One region of the Roseburia sp. AM16-25 genome, then DNA from elsewhere that is predicted to be linked to it. Evidence: predicted binding sites of a transcription regulator. Region 1 holds the regulator's gene; each other region holds the start of a gene.
The links. The regulator HrcA, encoded in region 1, represses chaperone genes, less so after heat shock. The targets are predictions, from matches to a motif close to TGTTAGCACTCNNNNNNNNNGAGTGCTAACA.

Region 1 (7,493 bases):
GTCTCTGTTAAAAACGACTGATCGCTCTATTTTAGAGATAGCAACCTATTTAGGCTTTTCCTCCCAGGGGTATTTTCAGAATGTATTTAAGAAATTGACCGGTATGACGCCGAAAGAATACCGAAATCAATAGAAGATGCCGCTCTGCACCTGTCGGTATGCCAAAAGGGACGCTCCTTGTGGCAAAAGGAACGTCCCTACAAACTACAACTCGTATTTTCTAATTTCACAATTTTGTGGTCTTGGTCTCCACTTGATTCCATTTCTACGGTTTTCAAGAACTCCACAAAGAGCCCGGATAATGCCACCGTGACAGACCACAAGCACGTTTTCATAGTCCTCTTTTTTGAGATCTTCGATAAAAGAACGACTTCTTTTCACCATAGATGAAACAGGCTCCACCGTCTTAGGTGCCGGTATGATTTCCGGAAGCATCCAGTATAAGGTCATAAATGGTCCTAATTTTTTATAACTCTTTTTTTCGTATTTTCCAAAGTTTACCTCGATGATACGCGGATCCACGATCAATTCCTCTTCGGATACACCTCCGATGATCATGGCTGTTTTCTTTGCTCGCTTCAATGGGCTGCAGTAAACAGCGTCGAACTTCATATCACCAATCTTTTTCCGTGCTTCCTCTGCCTGCGCAATTCCTGTTTCGTTCAGTGGTTCGTCATAAACGCCCTGCATCAACTGCTTTTTGTTGAGATCTGTCTGCCCATGTCTTGTAATCCAAACTTTCATGTATGTTATCCTCTTTCTCTTATACGCAAAAATGCGATGGGATATATTTCTATACCAAGCCATCGCTTCTTCGCATTTTATAAATCGTCTACGGCATCCTTAAGTTTGCCCATAAATCCTTTTTTCTTCTTTTCTTCCTTAACCGCTGTTCCTCCGGCTTTCAAGGTCTTTCCTGTCTCATCATCAAACTTACGCAAAGTTTCTTTTGCTTCATGACTAAGAGAAGTCGGAACCTGTACCACTAAAGTAACATAATGGTCACCACGCATATTCTTATTACGCAAAGACGGAATACCTTTTCCACGCAAGCGGATCCTGGTATCGGTCTGTGTGCCGGGCTTCACTTCATATACGACCTTTCCGTCCAAGGTATCGATCATGACTTCACCGCCCAGTGCTGCCTGTGCAAATGAGATCGGAGCAGAAGAATAAATATCGTATTCGCTTCTCTGGAAGATCGCATGCGGGGCCACACGAACCTCAACCAAAAGGTCTCCTCTAGGTCCTCCGTTGATGCCCGGCTCTCCCTTTTCACGGATACGAACACTCTGACCGTTATCAATACCAGCAGGAATAGATACAGAAATTCTCTTTTTACGGGAAATGTATCCGGTACCATGGCAATCACTACATTTTTCTTTGATGATCTGCCCTGTTCCCTGACATTCCGGACAAGACGTTACATTCTGTACGGTTCCAAAGAATGATTGCTGTGTAACTACGATCTTTCCCTTACCGCCACACTTCGGACAGGTATCCTTTGTGGTTCCAGGCTTTGCACCGGATCCATGACAAGTTGCACACTCATCTTTTAATACCAGTTCGATCTCTTTTTCACAACCAAATGCTGCCTCTTCAAACTTGATATTGACTCTTGCACGGACATTCTGCCCTTTCATCGGTCCATTGTTGGTACGTCTGTTGCCGCCACCGCCAAAGAAATCACCGAAGATATCTCCAAAGATATCTCCAAAATCCATGCCTGAGAAATCAAATCCGCCGCCACCGGCACCGCCGTCAAAAGCAGCATGACCAAACTGATCATATTGTCTTCTCTTATCCGGATCACTCAAAACAGCATAGGCTTCAGAGGCTTCTTTGAACTTTACCTCTGCTTCTTTATCACCCGGATTCATATCCGGGTGATATTTCTTTGCCAACTGTCTGTATGCTTTTTTGATCGTTGCGTCATCGGCATTTTTATCTACGCCAAGGACTTCATAATAATCTCGCTTCTGTTCTGCCATGTTTTTTATACTTCCTTGAAGTCTGCATCTACGACATCATCATCTGCCGCATTGTAAGTGGTGTTTGCTCCCATATCAGGGCCTGCACCGGCACCCATGTCAGGACCTGCACCCTGTGCGCCTGCTGCCTGAGCCTGCTGTTCATACATCTTGGTGAATACCTTCTGTGCACTCTCCTGCAATTTCTCCTGTGCAGCCTTTAATTCTGCTACGGTTGCATCATCCATAGCCTCTGCTTCCGGATGTGCCTCGAGGATTGTCTTGATCGCTGCGATATCAGCCTCAACTGCTGACTTATCTGCCGCATCGATCTTGTCGCCAACTTCTTCCAAAGCCTTCTCTGTCTGGAATACAAATGCATCAGCATCGTTTCTGGTGTCGATGGCTTCCTTACGCTTCTTATCCTGTGCTTCAAACTCAGCAGCTTCCTTAACAGCCTTCTCAATGTCTTCATCAGACATGTTAGATCCTGCTGTAATGGTGATGTGCTGTTCCTTACCTGTACCAAGATCCTTAGCGGATACATTTACGATACCATTGGCATCGATATCGAAAGTAACCTCGATCTGTGGAACACCACGACGTGCTGGAGGAATACCATCCAGGCGGAACTGTCCTAAGGACTTGTTGTCTCTAGCAAACTGTCTCTCACCCTGTACTACGTTGATATCAACGGCTGTCTGGTTATCAGCAGCAGTAGAGAAGATCTGGCTCTTCTTGGTAGGGATCGTTGTATTTCTCTCGATCAACTTGGTTGCAATACCACCCATAGTCTCGATAGAAAGAGAAAGTGGTGTAACATCCAAAAGCAAGATCTCACCGGCACCGGCATCACCTGCTAACTTACCGCCCTGGATAGAAGCACCGATGGCTACACATTCATCCGGGTTCAAAGACTTGCTTGGCTCATGTCCTGTAAGTGCCTTTACCTTATCCTGTACGGCTGGGATACGGGTTGATCCACCAACAAGGAGAACCTTTGAAAGTTCACTTGCTGTAAGACCTGCATCCTTTAATGCGTTCTGTACCGGAATGGCTGTTCTTTCTACAAGGTCATGTGTTAATTCATCGAATTTAGCACGTGTTAAGTTCATATCAAAATGCTTTGGTCCTTCTGCTGTTGCAGTGATGAAAGGCAAGTTGATGTTTGTTGTTGTTGCAGCGGAAAGTTCTTTCTTAGCCTTCTCTGCTGCTTCTTTTAATCTCTGGAGAGCCATCTTGTCAGTAGAAAGGTCAACGCCTTCTGCCTTCTTGAACTCATCCAGCATCCAATCTGTGATCTTCTGGTCGAAGTCATCGCCACCAAGACGGTTATCACCACTTGTTGCAAGAACTTCGATAACGCCATCACCGATCTCAATGATAGATACATCAAATGTACCACCACCTAAATCATAAACCATGATCTTCTGCTCATTTTCATTGTCAAGACCATAAGCAAGTGCTGCTGCTGTAGGCTCGTTGATGATACGCTTTACATCAAGACCAGCGATCTTTCCGGCATCCTTTGTTGCCTGACGCTGCGCATCATTGAAATATGCAGGAACTGTGATAACTGCTTCTGTGACAGGCTCACCCAGATAGTTCTCTGCATCGCTCTTTAACTTCTGTAAGATCATTGCTGAGATCTGCTGTGGAGAATACTTCTTACCATCGATGGTACGACCATTGTCTGTACCCATATCTCTCTTAATAGAAGAAATTGTCTTTTCTGCATTTGTAACTGCCTGACGCTTTGCAGGCTCACCGATCAATCTCTCTCCTGTCTTTGTAAATGCTACAACAGACGGTGTTGTTCTTGCACCTTCCTGGTTGGCGATAACGGTTGGCTTACCACCTTCCATAACTGCTACACAAGAGTTTGTTGTACCTAAATCAATACCAATAATTTTTCCCATGATTTTTTCCTCCTATTTATCATCACATTGTTATTGTCTTTATTTTAAATTAGCATTGCTACCAATTTGACTAGTTTGCAACCTTGACCATGCTATGACGAAGCACTGTATCGTGATACATATAGCCCTTTTGGAACTCTTCTACGATCTCGCTCTCGCCGGCTTCTTCATCCTCCACATGCATCACTGCGTTGTGAAAATTCGGATCAAATTCATTGCCGAGCGCCTCGATCGGACTCACGCCTGCTTCCTCCAAGGAAGTCATCAGTTGCTTGTAGATCATCTGCATCCCTTGTGCAAATGGATCTTCGCTCTCTTCCATGCCCTTAAGACCTCTTTCAAAGTTGTCAACGACCGGAAGGATCTTTTCCAAGATGCTCTTTGCTCCCACTTCATACATCTGTGATTTTTCTTTCTCAGAACGTTTGCGGAAGTTCTCGAACTCGGCCATCTGGCGTCTGACCTTGTCGGTCAGTTCTTCGATCTGTGCATCCTTTTTGTCTTTCTTTTCTTTCTTTTTGAAAAAGCCTCCATTTCCTTTTTCTTCCTCAGCTTCTTCTGCGGATTCTTCTTTTTCCTCCGCCTCCTCTTTGGTATCAGCGGCTTCTCCTGCCTCTGTACTTTCTGTATCTTTTTCTTCGGAAGTCTCTGTCTCGACTGTCTCGACTGTCTCGTCTACTTTGACTTCTTCCCTATCTTCCTGCTTCTTTTCCTCTGCCACTTTTACATCTCCTTCCTATGTCATTCCCTTTTCATGATCTTGTCAAGCTGCGACTTAAGATTTTTCAGGTTATCCATGACATTTTCGTAATCCATACGCTTTGGTCCGATAATTCCTATCGTGCCCTTCACGCCCTCACCTAATTCATAGGTGGCTGTCACGACGCTGCAATCTTTCATTGTCTGGATCGGTGACTCATTTCCTATATATACCTGAATGCCGGTTTCTTCATCTCCCTGTGTCTCAGAGATCAGATCTGCCAGCGCCTGCTTTTCTTCAAAAGCACTGATCAACTCACTTGCTCTCTGGGAATCGGAAAGTTCCGGATATTTGAAAATATTCGTTGCTCCACTCGTGTAAATCTCCAGATCGTCGTCTTCGTGAATCGTCTCAGCCACGGTATTTAAGACTTGTGCAATGATCTCTTCGTGAATACCCGCCTGCTCTTTTAACTTGGTGATAAGTCCTAAGTTGATCTCATCGACGGTAAGCCCGTTCAAGTTGGTGTTCAAGAGCATGTTGAGTTTCAACATAGTCTCATTGCTCAGAGGTTCCTCAACCGGAATGATCTTGTTCTTTACGATGTTGCCTTCCATAACGACCACCGATAAGATCTGGTGTTCATCTACGGCAGATAACTGTACGAACTTGAGACGGTTGCGCTGGACACTCGGTGCAGATATCATCGTGGCGTACTGCGTATTGTTGGCAAGTACCTTGACGACCTGTTTTAAGAGTTGTTCCATCTTCTCCGTCTTTTCGATCATCAGATCCTTCATCTCGGTCACTTCCCGATCCTTGACTTCCATCAAGTGATCTACATAGAAGCGGTAACCCTTATCGGAAGGAATACGTCCTGAAGAAGTATGCGGCTGTACGATGTAGCCCAGTTCCTCAAGATCCGACATCTCATTACGAATCGTAGCAGAACTCAGATTCAGATCTGACATCTTGGAAATGGTACGGGAACCAACCGGCTCTCCGGTTTCCAGATAGTTCTGTATGATGGCGTTTAAAATTTTCTCTTTTCTCTCACCTAATTCGTCCATCGGATACCTCATCTGATTTCCTTGTTTCTAAGATTGTTAGCACTCATTAACTTAGAGTGCTAATATCTTTAAACCTAATGTATCACTGCCCTTTTGCTTTGTCAACACTTCTCACAATTTTTTTTATTTATTTTTGTGAATTTTTTGTGGCACAGGGACGCTCCTTTTGCCACATGGACTGTCCCCTTTGGCGCAGATGATCTTACAGGAGGAACTGTGCCAGGGCATAATTGCTCAGATCCATTCCCTTGTCGGTCAAAAAGATCCGCCCCTCTGCCACTTCTAGCAAAGCCTCCTGCCGCAAATGTTTGATGGTCTCGCCATAGACGGACTCTATCGAGCAGGAAAAGCACTTGGCAAAATCCTCTCTGGTAACTCCTGCATTCATGCGCAGTCCCAAAAACATAAATTCTTCCATGGCATCTTTTTTAGAAAGACTCGTTACTTCCTGCCATAAAGGCGACGTCAGATTTTCTGTTTCTTCTATATTATTAGAATACAATTTGTCCGCACACAGATCCATATACTGATAGATGTCCCGCACATTTGCCATACGACGGTCGCTTACCATGGAGGCTGCGCCAATGCCAAGTCCCAGATAGTCGCCCCGCCGCCAATAAACGGTATTGTGATAGCAGGCATAACCTTCCCTGGCATAGTTGGATATCTCATATTGCTGATAGCCGTGTGCGATCAAAACGCTTTGTGCCATCTTGGACAGGCGGTATTCCTCGTCCTCGTCCGGCAAAAATTCTGTTTTCATCCCAGCATGCTGCTTGACCGCATCAAATTTATAGCGATCATAAAAAGGGGTTCCTTCTTCCACGATCAAAGAGTAGGCAGAGACATGTTCCGGTCGCAGGGCAATGACCTGCTCTAAAGTATGCATCAATTTTTCCGGGGTCTGTCTCGGCAATCCTGTCATAATATCCACGTTCAGATTGTAAAATCCGCTTTTGCGTGCCATATCAAAAGTCCGCAAAAACTGTTCGTAACTATGGATCCGTCCCAAGAGACGCAGTTCGTCATCATTAGCCGATTGCAGACCGATGCTTAAACGATTGATCCCCATCTTACGGTATGCGCTAAATTTTTCCATCGTTACCGTTCCCGGATTACATTCCATGGAAATCTCAGCATCCTGGCCGATAGTAAAATTTTTATGTAGGGCATCCATGATCTTTCCCATATCCGATGCATCCAGCCAGGATGGGGTACCGCCACCAATATATATAGAAGAAACAGCAACTGATCGCAGTTGCTGTCCCATGTAAGCGATTTCTTTACAGAGGCTTTCGGCATATCTTTTTTGTATGTCATTATCATAGGCTCCTGATAAAAAATCGCAGTAATCACATTTTTTTACACAGAATGGAATGTGTAGATAAAGACTGACCTCTTTCATATTTACTAATCCTCGTCCAATTTTAACACGCTCATAAACGCCTCCTGTGGGATCTCTACATTGCCCACCTGGCGCATACGCTTCTTTCCTTCCTTCTGTTTTTCAAGCAATTTCTTCTTTCTGGAAATATCACCGCCATAACACTTGGCAAGCACATCTTTTCGCATAGCCTTGACCGTCTCTCTGGCAATGACCTTACTGCCGACCGCTGCCTGGATCGGGATCTCGAACAGATGACGCGGGATCTCTTCTTTTAATTTTTCACACATCTTGCGCCCACGTTCGTATGCCGTTCCACTGAATACGATAAAGGAAAGGGCATCCACTTCTTCCTTATTGATGAGGATATCCAGTTTGACCAGATCAGACTTGACATAGCCCTTCATTTCATAGTCAAAAGATGCATAGCCGCGGGATCTGGATTTTAAG
Region 2 (7,493 bases), on a different contig from region 1:
CGCCTTCTTTTTTCGCTTTCTTTAATGCTTCCATGGTATCAATGGTCTCGCCGGACTGGGATACTGCGATAAAGAGTGTGTCCTTATCCAAGACGGTGTCCGAATAGATAAATTCCGATGCCATCTCTGTCTCGACCGGAATACCCAGCCATTTCCGAAACAGATGAGCTCCCATCATGCCTGCATGCAAAGCGGTTCCGCATGCTACGATGCAGACGCGGTTAAAAGAGGTCAGCATTTTATCCACAGCCCCTTCATAGCCAAGATCGATACTGCCATCCACCAGGTAGTTTGTCAGGATCCGCTTCAAAGCCTCCGGCTGCTCGTTGATCTCTTTTTCCATATAATAAGCATAGCCCTGCTTGCCGGTGTTTCCTGCATCCCAGTCAACGACCTGCATTTTCGGCTGCACTTCCTGTCCATTGAAATCAACAACAGAAACCTGCGCCTTGGTCGCCTTTAAGATACACTTTTCATCCAAGACAAAAAACTCCTTGGAATACTCGTACAAGGCAGCCGGATCGGATGCCAGAATGGTCAGTTCCTCGTTCTTTGCCACAACGATCGGGCTTACGTTTCTGGTCGCATAAATGGTATCCGGGATATCATCAAACATGACCACTAAAGCATAGGTACCCTTTAATTTCTTGACCGTTCTGCGGATGGCTTCATTCGGATCTCCCTTGTAAAACTTGTTCAAAAGAGCCGCTACCACCTCGGTATCCGTCTCTGATACCAACTGGTCTTCCACCTCATACTCTTCACTCAGTTCCTTGTAATTTTCCACGATCCCGTTGTGGACCAGAGTTACTTTTCCCACACGATGTGGATGCGCATTTGTATCAGACACGCCGCCATGGGTCGCCCACCTTGTATGACCGATGCCACAGGTATAGTCACCGGTTTTCGGAGAAATCTCCCGCAGGTCTTTGACACGTCCCTGGCATTTGTGAATCTCCGGCAGGCTCTCGCCGGCTCTTCGGATAGCAAATCCCGCACTGTCATAACCTCTGTATTCCAGCAGTTCCAGCCCGTTTAAAATGCCATTTAAAGCATCATTTCCAATAAATCCTATGATTCCACACATATTTTAAATCCTCATTCTTTCTATACGAAGCAGCCGGATGATCCACCGGACTGCAATTATTTTTTCTTACTCTCATTATATTGGATTTGTTTTGTAGTTACCCACATATTTGCCAATATATGTCGCATTGAGATCTACGGAAGGGCATCCGCCGAATTTTCGATAACCCTTCTCCTCGTCGACCTTTTTCTAAGGTCCTGGCGCTAAACTGAGGACAATGTGTCACATATTATCAATTATTCACTTGTCAAAGTTCTCCGTGAGATTATATACTGCCTCCATAAAAATGTCAAACTGCGCCGCTTTTATATGCCTGCTATCAGCATATGAAAACTATAAATTTTATTTCTGAAATTCTTCATATTTCTTTAATAAAGGCAACACAGTTTCGTCACATCTGACCTGTAATATAAATAATGTCGAAAGACAAGAACATAACTTTTTCATAACTCCCCCTTACTTGAAAGTGATGTGTGCGTTGCATCACTTTCTTTTTTTGTGTAAGGCATGAACATGCATTTCGGCACATTCCTTTGTGTTCCTTGCTAGATAAAAGTGCTTATTCCAGCGTTTCCACAAGTCTCCGGTTGCACCGGTCATTGATCTGACAGGTGCCTGCCTCCTGTGTCTGCTTCCAGCGCGCATCCTCCCCGCAGATATCCATACCAAGAATTTTGTCTGCTCTTTCCCTGATCTCCTGCAATTTTTCCACTGCTTCATCCAGAGTCATATCTCCCTGATCCCAGTCGCAGACAGCATCTTCTTCACGCAAAACATCCTTGTCAAAAGAGACATAGATGGGATGCTTTTCCTGTAAAAAATCCGGCATGCCGATCCGGATCTTTTCCCACAATTTCTTTGCAGATATCGTATTTCCTGTCGCATCAGACATTTGCACGCCTGCTTTATTGCTTGCCTCATCTTCTGCGCGTACGTCCTCGATCAGATGCGCATCCACACCCACAAGATATACCCTTTGCAACTTTTCATTGGTCAGCAGTGCTTCCCTTACCCAGCCGCCGCAGGAGGTGATACCGCCCCAGGACGGAGCCTGTAAGTCCGGGTGATGATCAAATAAGATCAAAGAAAAAGGTTCTTTTATCTTTTCCAGCCAGAGCAGGGACAGATAGTGATAATTTCCGGAATCCAAAAAATGTATGCCCTCATAAGAATAAGGTCTTACCCTCTCACGCAGGCTTTCTTTTGCCGCATCATCGCAGTAGCAATTTGTCCCCTCGATATCCTGACAAGTGATCTGACATATTTGCCAGCCCTCTTTCTTTTCTTTATAAAATGTCTGCTCGGCATATGCCCCGGACATATGCATAACAACCATGAGTTTTTTCATATTTACCCTCTTATGCTTCTTTTTTCTTGCGGATCAAAAACATGGCAATACCGGCGCCGCAGATGATCAGATAACCCAGAATACTGATAACATCCGGCACTTCCCCAAGGAAGATGATGCCAAGCAGGGCAGCAAAGACGATCTGCGTATAATCATAGACGGATAATTCGCTCGCCGGCGCATAGGTATAAGCCGCCGTGATGGAGAACTGTCCCAGCGTTGCGGAAAGTCCCGCCATCAAAAGGGATGCCAACTGCCACCAGGCAAGAGGCTGGTGATCGACGATGATAAAAGGAACGGCACACAGGCAGGAAAATACGGAAAAGCAAAAGACGATCAGCGGTCCCGGAGCCCCATGCTTGGACGCAATGCGCACATTAGTGTAGGCAAGCCCCGCTCCCATACCGCCGATCATACCAATAAATGCAGGCAAAGTTGCAACGCTGTCAAAGCCCGGGCGCAGGATAAAAAGTGCTCCGATAAATGCCGTGATCACACAGATCAACTGGTATGGCTGAATCTTCTCTTTTAATAGGAAATAAGAAAAGATAATGGCAAAGAAAGGGGATAACTTATTGAGCATGGATGCATCTGCAATATAGAGTTTCCCGATCGCATAAAAGTTTGCAAAAATACCGACGGTTCCAAAAAGGGAACGAAAGAAGATATACTTGCCGCTGCCTTTGGGAATAGAAAAGGCTATATGCTCCTTTTTCATGACAACAAAGGCAAAAAAGACGGCGACCAGATTCCGAAAGAAACTTTTTTCGATCGCCGGAAGATCTCCCGCCAGTTTGACAAATAAATTCATAAAGGCAAAACCAAATGCCGCCAGGATAATATAGAAAATCCCCTTATATTTTTCATTGATCTTCATGTGTGATTAACTCCTATCATAAAACATTTCATTTCATTATAGCACACCCGGACAAATAAGGTTACAAACAGGAAAAAGGACAAAAAAAAGAACCGGTGCCCGAAAGCACCGGCTCTGGATCGTCCGATTATCCTTCAATGGAAATGAAGTGTTTCTCAGGAACCGCCTTTGGCTGCTCCTTCGGAATAGATAATTTTAGGATACCATATTCATACTTCGCATGAATATCTTCCTCGGTGATACCTTCACCGATATAGAAACTCCTGCTCATGCTGCCGGCATAACGCTCACGACGCAGGTAGTGTTTCTTTTCGTCCTCCTCGTCTTTATCCAATCCTTTTTCTGCACTGATGGTCAGGTAACCATCATTTAATTCCAACTGGATCTCATCTTTCTTAAATCCCGGAAGGTCAATATCGACTTCGTATCCTTTCTCTGTCTCTTTGACATCTGTCTTCATCATGTTCTTCGCATGTTTACCATACAAAGCCTTGTCAACATCATGGAAGGAAGCGTCCATCCAGTTATCAAACTCATCAAATAAATTCTCTCCAAAAATACTAGGCATTAACATAAGTCATCTCTCCTTTTCTACCGTGCCGCCTCTGGCAACACCTCATGCTTGTTTACCTTGTTTCTTTGGAACGAAGTTGTTAAGGAAACTCGGGGAACATCTGGTTCTCTTTTTATTCCCTCTTCCTTTGTTCTGACTATGTTATAGCACCATTTATTAGCACTGTCAAGAGGTGAGTGCTAATTTCACATATTTTTCACACTTTTTATCTTATTGTCAGTCAATAGAACTTTCTATCCCTCCAACACATTATTCATGTATTCCATCTTCTCTTCTGCCTGATAGATGAGTTTGCTGCACTCCAATAACTCACCTGTAAAATCCACACCGATATCCTGATACAGGGACTTGTACTTGATATCATGTTCCAGACTTGCCCACATATCCATGGCCTCGGTACGAATCTGCACCTCGACCGGTACGAACTGCTTCTTATTCATAAAATAGACCGGCACACGGATGATCATGTGCAGACTGCGGTAGCCGTTCTTTTTCGGATTGGCAATGTAGTCCTTGATCTCCATGATATGTACATCATCCTGTGCCATCAAACGGTCACGGATCAGATATACATCCTTGATGTAAGGACATACGACACGAACTCCGGCAATATCATAGATATTGTTGCAGGCAACATTCAAAGAAAGATCCAGATCCTTTTTCTCCAACTTGCCGACAATGCTCTTCATAGACTTTAATCGCGTATCAATATGATGGATTGGGCAGCGGAGTCCGCGATACTTGAACTCATCCTTGATGATGTTCATACGGGTTTCCGTAACGTTCATAGCCGCATTATACATGCGAAGGATCGGATCCATGGTGTGCATAAATTCATCATGGATATCCGCCATATGACGCATATCTTCCCCGGTCGTCGCCTGTGAGGTCATGAGTTCATAGACCTCGATCGTCTCTGCCCTACCATCGACGGTCTGGTATGCCGTTGAACCCCGTTCTTCTTCATAGGTCTCCTGCACTTCTATATCCTGTTCGATTGTTTCTTCTTGTCTTTCTTCCATATCCTGTTTCCCCTTTTTCATTTTCTTCCCCTTGTTCTTGGTCTTTGCATCTGTCCCCATATTTACAGATGCCACGGTCTGTTTTCGTACTGCTCTCGCTGCGCTTGACATACTATCAATCCCCCTAACTTACTTTCTTATTATATCCAATTTCCGGTAAAAGTGGGTGAACTGGATATTAACTTTTTATTAAATAAAGTTTATAATTGCAGGACAAATTTAACAAATCTTTCGAGATTTCGCATTGATTTTTCTGACAATTTTAAATATAATAAGGGTAAGAAAGAAGGGAGGTAATGCATATGTACCCAGTAATAACGATAAGTAGAGAGTTTGGTAGTGGCGGACACAGCATTGGCGAAAAGGTTGCAGCCAAACTCGGTATACCATTTTATGACGGGGAAATTGTGACACGCGTGGCAGAAGAAAGTGGCTATGCCAAAGAATTGATCGAAGAACAGGGCGAATACTCTACCTCTGCGAATAAATGGTTTGACATTTCAGCAGCCAGTGCCATGTATTTCCAAAGTCCACAGGACGAGATCTTCATCGCGCAAAAGCGCGTCATCCTTGACTGTGCAGCCAAAGGACCATGCGTCATTGTCGGACGCTGTGCGGATTATATCCTGCGCAAAGAGGACGTCAAATGTCTGAACGTCTTTATCCATTCTGACATGGAACATCGTACAGAGCGTGTTCTCAAACGCTATGGCGAGATTAAGAATGTCGGCATTGAAAAACGTCTTGCCAAAAAGGATAAGCAACGTAAGACCTACTACAAATACTACACCGATCAGCAGTGGGGTAACTACCACAATTACGATGTAGCCCTAGATAGTGGGGAACTCGGCGAAGAAACTTGTGTTCACATTATCTGCGAACTCTACAACAAAAAATAAGCATTTTAAAAGTGGGTACCTCGGATTTTCCATCCTTGGTACCCACTTTTTATATATGCACTTACTTCGTCTCAATTTTCTTTTTCTGCTACATTTTCCTGCCAGAAATCCACAGCCTCTTTCAACCATTTTTCTGCACTGGTTCCCAGTCCCAGACCGATGCCATGTGGCAGGGCGAAAAACCTGCGGTAGCGATACTTGATATGATGGTCTTCGAGCGCATCTACCATGACCTCAGCATGATGGGACGCCGGAACGAGTACATCACGTCCACCGGAAAAAATATAGGTCGGCGGATAATCATCTCGCACCTGCTTTTGCACACATAGAGACTCTCTCTTTTCATGATTGCAGGAACGGCCGAACATATAGATAAAGCCACGCTCAGACAGCCAGACACCCATGATTCCTTTCCAGATATTCCAATATGGGTGATCCAGCCAGTGCTGCATATTGGTCCACGGATAACCCAGCATGATAGTTGCCGGACGGCGTGTGCCATACTCCTCATATCCATGATTATGGCTGGCATAGATACCCGCAAGATTGCCTCCGGCTGAAAAACCACAGAGGGCATAGCCTTCCGGGTCGATGTTGTACTCAACCTGATGCTCCTCAATATGCTTGATTGCACGCGATACATCCTCCATCGGTGCATATGGGGTACAGTGAAAGCCGGTACGATATTCCAATACAAAAGCGGTATATCCCATCTCGTTAAACTTTGCCGCGATCGGATAGCCTTCTTCTCGTGTCACACAATGCGCGTAGCCACCGCCCGGTAAGATCAGCACATATTTTGTCTTTTCTCCGGAATCATTCGGAAATACACTCAAACGAACAGTTCCCAAGTCTTTATCCTCATAAATCTCGTCCAGAGAATAGACCGGCAACTGACGAAAACGTCCCTGGGCTGTCAATTGCTTGATACGCGCCTTGCCATATTTTACGCCATTGCAGAAATGCTTAACAATATACATACGGATGACCGAATAACAAGTCAGCACCAATGACAAAAACAAATAAATAACAAGCAGATTGTAAAAAATTTCTCCCCAGTTGTTGCCCGGCATAGCACTCATAGCACTTATCTCCCTTAAAAAACAAATTCTGTCAGAGCATTGTACCATATTCTGCCAGAGAAATAAAGATGCGCCCTGCAGGGATCTGCTTTATTTATGGGTTAGTACCTGTCCTTGATAGTATCCCGATAAAGTAAGGACAGTAATACTATCATAACCATCCGCAGAACAAAGGCGAGTGAACTATTCCAATACGTTCCTAACAAATAATTTGATACAAAGCACATAACGACAGAAATTAGCAGTCCCACAAATATAGTTGGTATCGTAAGTTTTCTATATTTCAAGGACAAGAGTGCCATAGCATTGAAACATAAATTACATCCACCATGAATCAGGGCATAATAAACCGCTGCCCTTGTCGTTGCAAGAACACCGCTGCTCATGTCCTCTGCCGCCTGCTGCATCATCCCCAAATTAACCAGCATGATAACAAAGATAACCGCATAGATAAGCAATAAAATGATGGACATCCACTGTATGATTTTTTTCTTTCTCAATTCTTTTCCCCCCTAACGTCTCTAATCACTCGGCAATCTTTTATATTCTTTTTGTCGGATTTCTATATCAACTAATCCAAATCCCATTATACATACGGATTTAG
Region 3 (7,493 bases), 420 kb from region 1:
ATCGGCACAGTCACCATAAATAAAAAGGCGATGGCTGACAAAGAATAAGATATATAAGGATAACCATAGGACAGATTATAGACAAAGAAATAGAGTCCAAACAGTGCTAAGGTAATACCGATGAACAGCCATCCGGTAATGTTCCAGAATAAGGATTTAAATTCTCGTTTAAAAATTGCAAGCATTATTCTTTGTCCTCCTTTCCTGTCAGTTCGATAAATATTTCTTCCAAGGATGCTGCTTTCTCTTCATCCATGGAAAAATCTGCCACTAATTTTCCATGATCAATGATATAAATGTAGTCACATACGGCACTGACCTCGGATAAGATATGGGAACTTAAGATCACGGTATGGTCTTTGCCAAGTTCCTTGATCAGATCACGCATTTCGATCATCTGCACCGGATCCAGACCAACGGTAGGCTCATCCAAAATGATAATGGATGGGTTGCCTAGGATTGCCTGTGCCAATCCGACACGCTGTTTGTAACCTTTTGACAAATTGCGGATCAGGCGATGCTCCATCTCAGAGATGCCGGCTTTTTCCATGACATCCACGATATGTTCGTCGCGCTCTTTTTTACCGATGCCTTTTAACTCTGCACAAAAGTCCAGATATTCATATACGCTCATATCCGTATAAAGGGGCGGAATCTCCGGCAGATAGCCGATCTCCTTTTTGGCAGCCTCTGCCTCTTTGAAAATGTCATGCCCACACACTTTGACACTGCCGGATGTCGCACCGATATAACCTGTGACCATATTCATTGTCGTTGTCTTGCCTGCACCATTCTTTCCAAGCAAGCCATAAATATGCCCCGGTTCAATCTTCATGCTCAGATCATCTACAGCCGTGAGCGAGCCATATTTTTTTACCAGATTTTCTACTTCTATCAAATTAATTTCCTCCCTAATTTTTCCAAAATCACACATTGATTATTGTATTTCACCTATGTGCTGATAAGGTGTTGGAATTGTGTCAATTCTGTGAATGAGATAAGGCGTACCACGAAAAAAGAGAGCCCTCCGCCAAGTGCTCTCTTTCGTCTTGCCTTTATCTTATCTCATATTACTTTACGTCGCGGTAAATAATATCTTCTCTTCCCGGTCCATTTGAAATCATGGTAATCGGGAAGCCGATCTCTTTTTCTACAAACTCAATGTAGTTACGGCAGTTTTCCGGAAGATCTTCATACTTTCTGATACCGCGGATATCACATTTCCAGCCCGGAAGTGTCTTATAGACAGGTTTTGCCTTTTCCAGTAAATGGGTAACCGGAAAGTCGGTCGTAACCTGACCATCGATTTCATAGCCCACACATACCGGGATCTCATCCAGATAGCCCAATACATCAAGCACGGTAAAGGCTACATCCGTCGTGCCCTGCATACGGCAACCGTATTTGCTGGCAACACAGTCAAACCATCCCATACGTCTTGGACGACCTGTTGTGGCACCAAACTCACCGCCATCACCACCGCGTCTGCGGAGTTCGTCTGCTTCATCACCAAAGATCTCGCTGACAAAAGCACCGGCTCCAACTGCGGAAGAATAAGCCTTACATACGGTAACGACCTGCTCGATAGACTGTGCCGGAATACCTGCACCAATGGCACCGTAAGCAGCCAAGGTAGAGGAAGATGTTACCATCGGATAGATACCATGATCCGGATCCTTTAAAGTACCAAGCTGACCTTCCAAAAGAATAGTCTTGCCTTCCTTTAAGGCATTCCACAAATAAGAAGAAACATCGCAGACATAAGGTGCGATCATATCGCGGTAACTATGTAAAGTCTCCAACAAATCATCCGGGTCAATGAGTGGCTTGTGATAAAGGTGCTCTAACAATACATTCTTGGACTCACAGGTACGTGCAACCTTTTCCTTTAAAAGTTCATCATCAAAGAGTTCGCTGACCTGATATCCAACCTTTGCATACTTATCAGAATAAAATGGTGCAATGCCGGATTTGGTAGAGCCGAAGGAAGCCTTTCCTAAACGCTCCTCTTCATACTGATCAAATAAAATATGATACGGCATAACGATCTGTGCACGATCTGATACCTTGATCTTTGGCATTGGCACATTTTTGTCTGTAATAGACTTGATCTCGTCAAACAAGACAGGAATGTTTAAGGCTACCCCATTACCAATAACGCTTGTTGTGTGATCATAAAATACGCCGGATGGCAAGGTATGAAGGGCAAACTTACCATAATTATTGACGATGGTATGTCCTGCATTCGCTCCTCCCTGAAATCTCACAATGATATCTGCATTCTGCGCAAGCATATCTGTGATCTTACCTTTTCCTTCGTCACCCCAATTGGCACCAACAACTGCTTTTACCATGCTCTTGTTCCTCCTAAAAAATTTATTAAAATGATGTTAATTTCTTTGTACAAGTCACTGCAAGTGCACCCGGTCCAATATGACTGGATACGACCAAAGATAAAGGATCCACAAAAATATCATGTCCCGGGAAGCGTTCTTCCACTTCTGCCTTGAACTTGGCGATCTCTTCCTCATTCTGGGTATGTGCCATAGCAATGATAGTATTCTCGCCGGTCGGATCATGGAGCACTTCGTCCATATCCTTGGCAATGGCATCCATCATGATCTGCTTTGCCTGTTTGACCGTTCTCGCCTTAGCAAAACTGTCTAACTTTTCTCCGCGGATCTGCAATACCGGTTTTATCTTAAGCAAAGAACCAATAGCCGCAGCAGCCGGTGTGATCCTTCCACCCTTTTTGAGATACTCCAGCGTATCTACCATGATGTAGATGGTTGACTCAAACTTCATCGCCTCTAATATCTCTTTGATCTCTGTGGCAGACTTTCCTGCATCTGCAAGTTTCTTGGCATCATAAACGGATAACTTCATGGTAACGGAAATACGCTGATTGTTGACAACCTGCACCTTACCATCGTAATCCTCAGCCAACATGATGGCTGTCTCACAGGAACTGCTGAGTCCGCTGGACAAAGGAATATATACGACCTCATCATATTCCTCAAGCAGACTTTCCCACTTGTCGATCACATCACCTACGACCGGCATGGAAGTTTTGATCTCTGCCCCCTCTGCCTGTCTTGCAAAGAACTGGTCTGTCGTAAGATCCACGCCTTCATAAAAGACCTCGTCATTGATATAGACCGGTGTCGGGAAGACGTAAATCCCTGCCTGCTTGGCTTCTTCCTGTGTGATTCCACTGTTACTGTCTGTTAAAATCGCTACTTTACTCATATGGTCCTCGTTTCGTTTTTATCCATCTTGTGCATGTCTTCACACACATGGTTTATCATACCATACTTTATAGGTACTGGCAAATGCGTTTTGCACAAAAAAAGGGCGGCGTTTCCGCCGTCCTTTTTAAAGATCTTACATCATTCCCATACTCGGATTTGCTGGCATTTCCGGTGCCGGTTCCTTGATGTCTGCAACAACAGATTCTGTTGTAAGCAAGGTAGATGCAACAGAGCATGCATTCTGTAATGCGCTACGTGTTACCTTGACAGGATCCAGGATACCTGCCTCTACCATATTGACATAAGTCTCATTATAAGCATCAAAGCCAAATCCCGGCTGTGCTTCTCTTACCTTATTGATGATAACGCTTCCTTCCAATCCGGCATTTGCTGAAATATGGAAAAGCGGAGCCTCCAGCGCCTTTAATACAACCTTGGCACCTGTCTTTTCATCACCTTCCAGAGAATCAACCAGTTTTGCAACTTCCTTGGAAGCGTGGATGTAAGCAGATCCGCCACCTGCGATGATACCTTCCTCTACAGCAGCACGTGTTGCGTTTAAGGCATCTTCCATACGGAGTTTGCTTTCTTTCATTTCTGTCTCGGTAGCAGCACCTACACGGATAACGGCAACGCCACCGGCAAGTTTAGCCAGACGCTCCTGTAATTTCTCTTTATCGAACTCAGAAGTTGTCTCTTCGATCTGTCCACGGATCTGTGATACTCTGGCTGCAATGGCATCCTTATCACCCTCGCCGTCAACGATAACGGTAGACTCTTTCTGAACCTTAACTGATTTTGCACGACCAAGTTGATCCATGGTAGCATCCTTTAATTCCAGACCTACTTCTTCAGAGATTACCTGACCACCGGTAAGGATGGCGATATCCTGTAACATTTCTTTTCTGCGGTCGCCATAACCAGGTGCCTTAACAGCAACAACATTGAAAGTACCTCTCAACTTGTTCAGGATCAGGGTTGTAAGGGCTTCACCCTCTACATCCTCTGCAATGATAAGAAGACGGGATCCTGACTGCACGATCTGCTCTAAGAGTGGCAGGATTTCCTGAATATTGCTGATCTTCTTGTCTGTGATCAGGATATATGGATCATCCAGAACGGCTTCCATCTTATCCATATCGGTTGCCATATATGCTGAAATATAACCACGGTCAAACTGCATACCTTCTACCAAGTCAAGTTCCGTCTGCATGGTCTTAGATTCCTCGATCGTGATAACGCCATCATTGGAAACCTTTTCCATGGCATCTGCTACCATGTTACCAACGGCTTCATCACCTGCTGAAATTGCAGCGACCTTAGCGATCTGCTCTTTTCCGCTGACCTTTTCAGACATGGAAACAATAGATTCTACTGCGGCATCTGTAGCCTTCTTCATACCTTTACGAAGAACGATCGGATTTGCTCCGGCTGCTAAGTTCTTCATACCTTCTTTGATCATAGCCTGTGCCAATACGGTTGCGGTTGTTGTACCATCACCGGCAACATCATTGGTCTTGGTAGCAACTTCCTTGACAAGTTGTGCTCCCATGTTCTCAAACGGATCTTCCAATTCGATCTCTTTTGCAATGGTAACACCATCGTTTGTGATGAGTGGAGCACCGTAAGACTTATCCAAAACAACGTTGCGTCCCTTTGGTCCGATCGTAACTCTGACAGTGTCAGCCAACTGATCTACACCTGCTTCTAATGCTTTCCTAGCTTCTGCGCCATATTTAATTTCCTTAGCCATAATTTAATCCTTCTTTCTTATATCTATTTTTACTCTACTACAGCAAGAATGTCATTCTGACGAACGATGATATAATCTTCGCCTTCTAACTTTACTTCTGTTCCGGCATACTTGGAATAGATGACCTTCTGACCAGCCTTAACCTGCATAACAACCTCTTTACCCTCTACCATTCCGCCAGGACCTACGGCAATAACCTCTGCCTCCATTGGCTTTTCCTGTGCTGCACTTGCCAGGATAATGCCTGACTTTGTCGTTTCTTCTGCCTGACACTGTTTTAAAACAACGCGATCTGTTAATGGTACTAATTTCATTTCTATATGCCTCCTTATATTTCTCTCATTCTTTGTTAGCACTCACTTTGTACGAGTGCTAACCACAATTCATATAATAGGATTCTAAGAACCAAGTTGCAACTTTAGTCACATCCAATAATTCCAAGAATCCTATCTTTATCTAACGTATACTCTTATTTTCTCACTTTTTCTTACGCTCAATACTTTTTGTCGTATTCATAAGCCTTTCTGACAGCGGATTGTGAAAGAGTTTTTCCTGCACATTATCTGCAAAGGTCTCTCCGCTGGAATAGGCAAAACGGCAGATGACATCCTTTAAGACCTGCTGCTTTTCCACCGGCATGGCAGATAGGGTCTTAGAGATATTGGTCATCATGGAAAATTTGTTTGCCGTCAGTTCGTCCAGCGTCGTTGCTCCGGTCGATTGCAGGGTACCAAATAAGATATTGACAAATTCTTCCCTCTCCTCCGCACTCAGACCATAGATCCAGTTTTTTAAAGTACGATCCAGCATCACGGAAGACTCTGACAGATTTTCGGCAAAAACAAAATGGTTGCCAAGGACTTCCCATGACATGGCATCATGCTGCATGGCGCCGGTCTGTGAACTCTTTACCACCCGATGATCCATCTCGTTTTCCAAAAGCATGCCAACAATGGAAGATTCCGGTATGGTACTGACGACCCGGGGCATAATGCGCTCATAAGACTCCTGCGTCGTGATCTCTTTTAAAAAGCCCGGACCATCATTGGAATAAACACAAGTAATGCGATCCTGAATGGCAGGCTGGCAAAATGCAGATGCATATACGGCAAAGTTGCCGCCCTTGGAATGTCCTCCTACAAGCAGTTCATAAGAAGTATCGCCATAGCAGTCATTCAGATACTGGGCTGCCCGGATCTGACCCTCCGTCTGATAAAGGAAAGACATATTAAAGTCTTCTTTCCAGCCGACAATGGTATTATCCGTCCCGCGGAATGCCACATAGACCCTGTCATCATCTAAAAGAAAAGACAAAACCGAAAACTGGGTCTGATTTTCTTCGTCGATCTCATTGACATAGTTCATAAGCCGCAGATTTTGAAAACGTGCAGATGCTACCATCTTGTGCATCAAAAAAGGTGCGACCTTGGTGGTAGAGTTCTTCGCCATGATCTCTTCTTCTGAATACATAGAAAAGAAGCGATCGTGTGCCTCCCGGATCGTGATCCATTGTCCCTTTTGATTCAAGCCCGGGACAATGCCGCCAAAATCTGTGTATGCCAGTTCTGCTAAGACCAGATTATCTACTTCATTAAAGGGGTCAATCTCCATGGTAATATCACCACGCCAATCTAAATAATCCGAAATATTTGCCATGCCAAACTCCTTTCAAAAATCCTACACTTCTTCCTCTACCAAGGCAGAATCCGCTTGATCTGTATCCGGCAGTGGATCACTTTCTGTCTCATCGGCATGGTCCTCTTCCACTTCCTCCGTAATAGCCGTGGTCGTCTCCTGCTTGCCTTCAAACCACTGGTCGGATTCTTCGATATTGCGTTCCAACTCCCGTTTGCTTTCCTTGTGATAATGCTTGGTCCTCACCCCAACAAAACACAGGGATAAGAGTGCAAATGCACCAACCATGATCAGGATACCATAAAAGGCAGTCTCATACCTTGTTATCATATTCCCGATATCCAGTAATATGACAACCGATCCTGCTACGGAAAGCAGGGAAAAGATCAGACTGACGATCCAAAGATCTCCATGTAAGTTCTTTAACTGGACGGTGTTCTGCAACATGACAACGCCCTCGATCAGAACCAGGATACCCAGATAATTTGGTATGGAGTCCGCAATATCCTGTGCACGGATCAAATCAATGGCTCCCAAGATCACGACCAGCGTGCCGACCGAAAAGCCATAATTGGTCGTTCTCTGAAATTCCTTATGTAAAAAGTAACGGCTGATCATCCAGATGCCCCATACCAAAAGACAGGCACCGGCACCGTAGCAGAAATAGATCATCCTGACCGCATCCGTAAATAACATGATGCAGCCCACGGCGATCAAGAGGATCGACATAAAGACGATCGCAATATTTCCAACAACATTGGGATTATCCTGTTTGCTCATCCATTCCTCCCCACTGTCTTACAGTGTTTCTGCTCTCTCTGAAATGTTCTTCTTGAAGTTGATCACATCATGAT

Region 2: DW183_RS00690 (Hsp20/alpha crystallin family protein) is a predicted target of HrcA. The motif match lies at 4,041-4,071, and genes of this name have one in related genera.
Region 3: DW183_RS07085 (co-chaperone GroES) is a predicted target of HrcA. The motif match lies at 5,352-5,382, and genes of this name have one in related genera.

What each region holds. Positions count from the first base shown of each region.
Region 1 covers NZ_QUCW01000002.1:237,822-245,314, reverse strand. Annotated here, with positions in the region: gene DW183_RS05025 (AraC family transcriptional regulator) at 1-133, shown strand, start outside; gene DW183_RS05020 (histidine phosphatase family protein) at 205-744, opposite strand; gene dnaJ (molecular chaperone DnaJ) at 822-1,991, opposite strand; gene dnaK (molecular chaperone DnaK) at 1,997-3,889, opposite strand; gene grpE (nucleotide exchange factor GrpE) at 3,960-4,610, opposite strand; gene hrcA (heat-inducible transcriptional repressor HrcA) at 4,631-5,659, opposite strand; gene hemW (radical SAM family heme chaperone HemW) at 5,862-7,064, opposite strand; gene lepA (translation elongation factor 4) at 7,070-7,493, opposite strand, start outside.
Region 2 covers NZ_QUCW01000001.1:142,390-149,882, forward strand. Annotated here, with positions in the region: gene glmS (glutamine--fructose-6-phosphate transaminase (isomerizing)) at 1-1,087, opposite strand, end outside; gene DW183_RS00680 (arginase family protein) at 1,647-2,435, opposite strand; gene DW183_RS00685 (DMT family transporter) at 2,446-3,312, opposite strand; gene DW183_RS00690 (Hsp20/alpha crystallin family protein) at 3,440-3,886, opposite strand; gene DW183_RS00695 (GTP pyrophosphokinase) at 4,120-5,019, opposite strand; gene DW183_RS00700 (cytidylate kinase-like family protein) at 5,211-5,807, shown strand; gene DW183_RS00705 (alpha/beta hydrolase) at 5,879-6,889, opposite strand; gene DW183_RS00710 (hypothetical protein) at 6,991-7,389, opposite strand; gene DW183_RS00715 (hypothetical protein) at 7,476-7,493, opposite strand, start outside.
Region 3 covers NZ_QUCW01000002.1:654,703-662,195, forward strand. Annotated here, with positions in the region: gene DW183_RS07060 (Gldg family protein) at 1-185, opposite strand, end outside; partial or broken gene DW183_RS07065 (ABC transporter ATP-binding protein) at 191-898, opposite strand; gene DW183_RS07070 (adenylosuccinate synthase) at 1,071-2,354, opposite strand; gene DW183_RS07075 (DegV family protein) at 2,380-3,249, opposite strand; gene groL (chaperonin GroEL) at 3,385-5,004, opposite strand; gene DW183_RS07085 (co-chaperone GroES) at 5,034-5,318, opposite strand; gene DW183_RS07090 (DUF2974 domain-containing protein) at 5,482-6,660, opposite strand; gene DW183_RS07095 (DUF308 domain-containing protein) at 6,682-7,419, opposite strand; gene DW183_RS07100 (methylglyoxal synthase) at 7,438-7,493, opposite strand, start outside.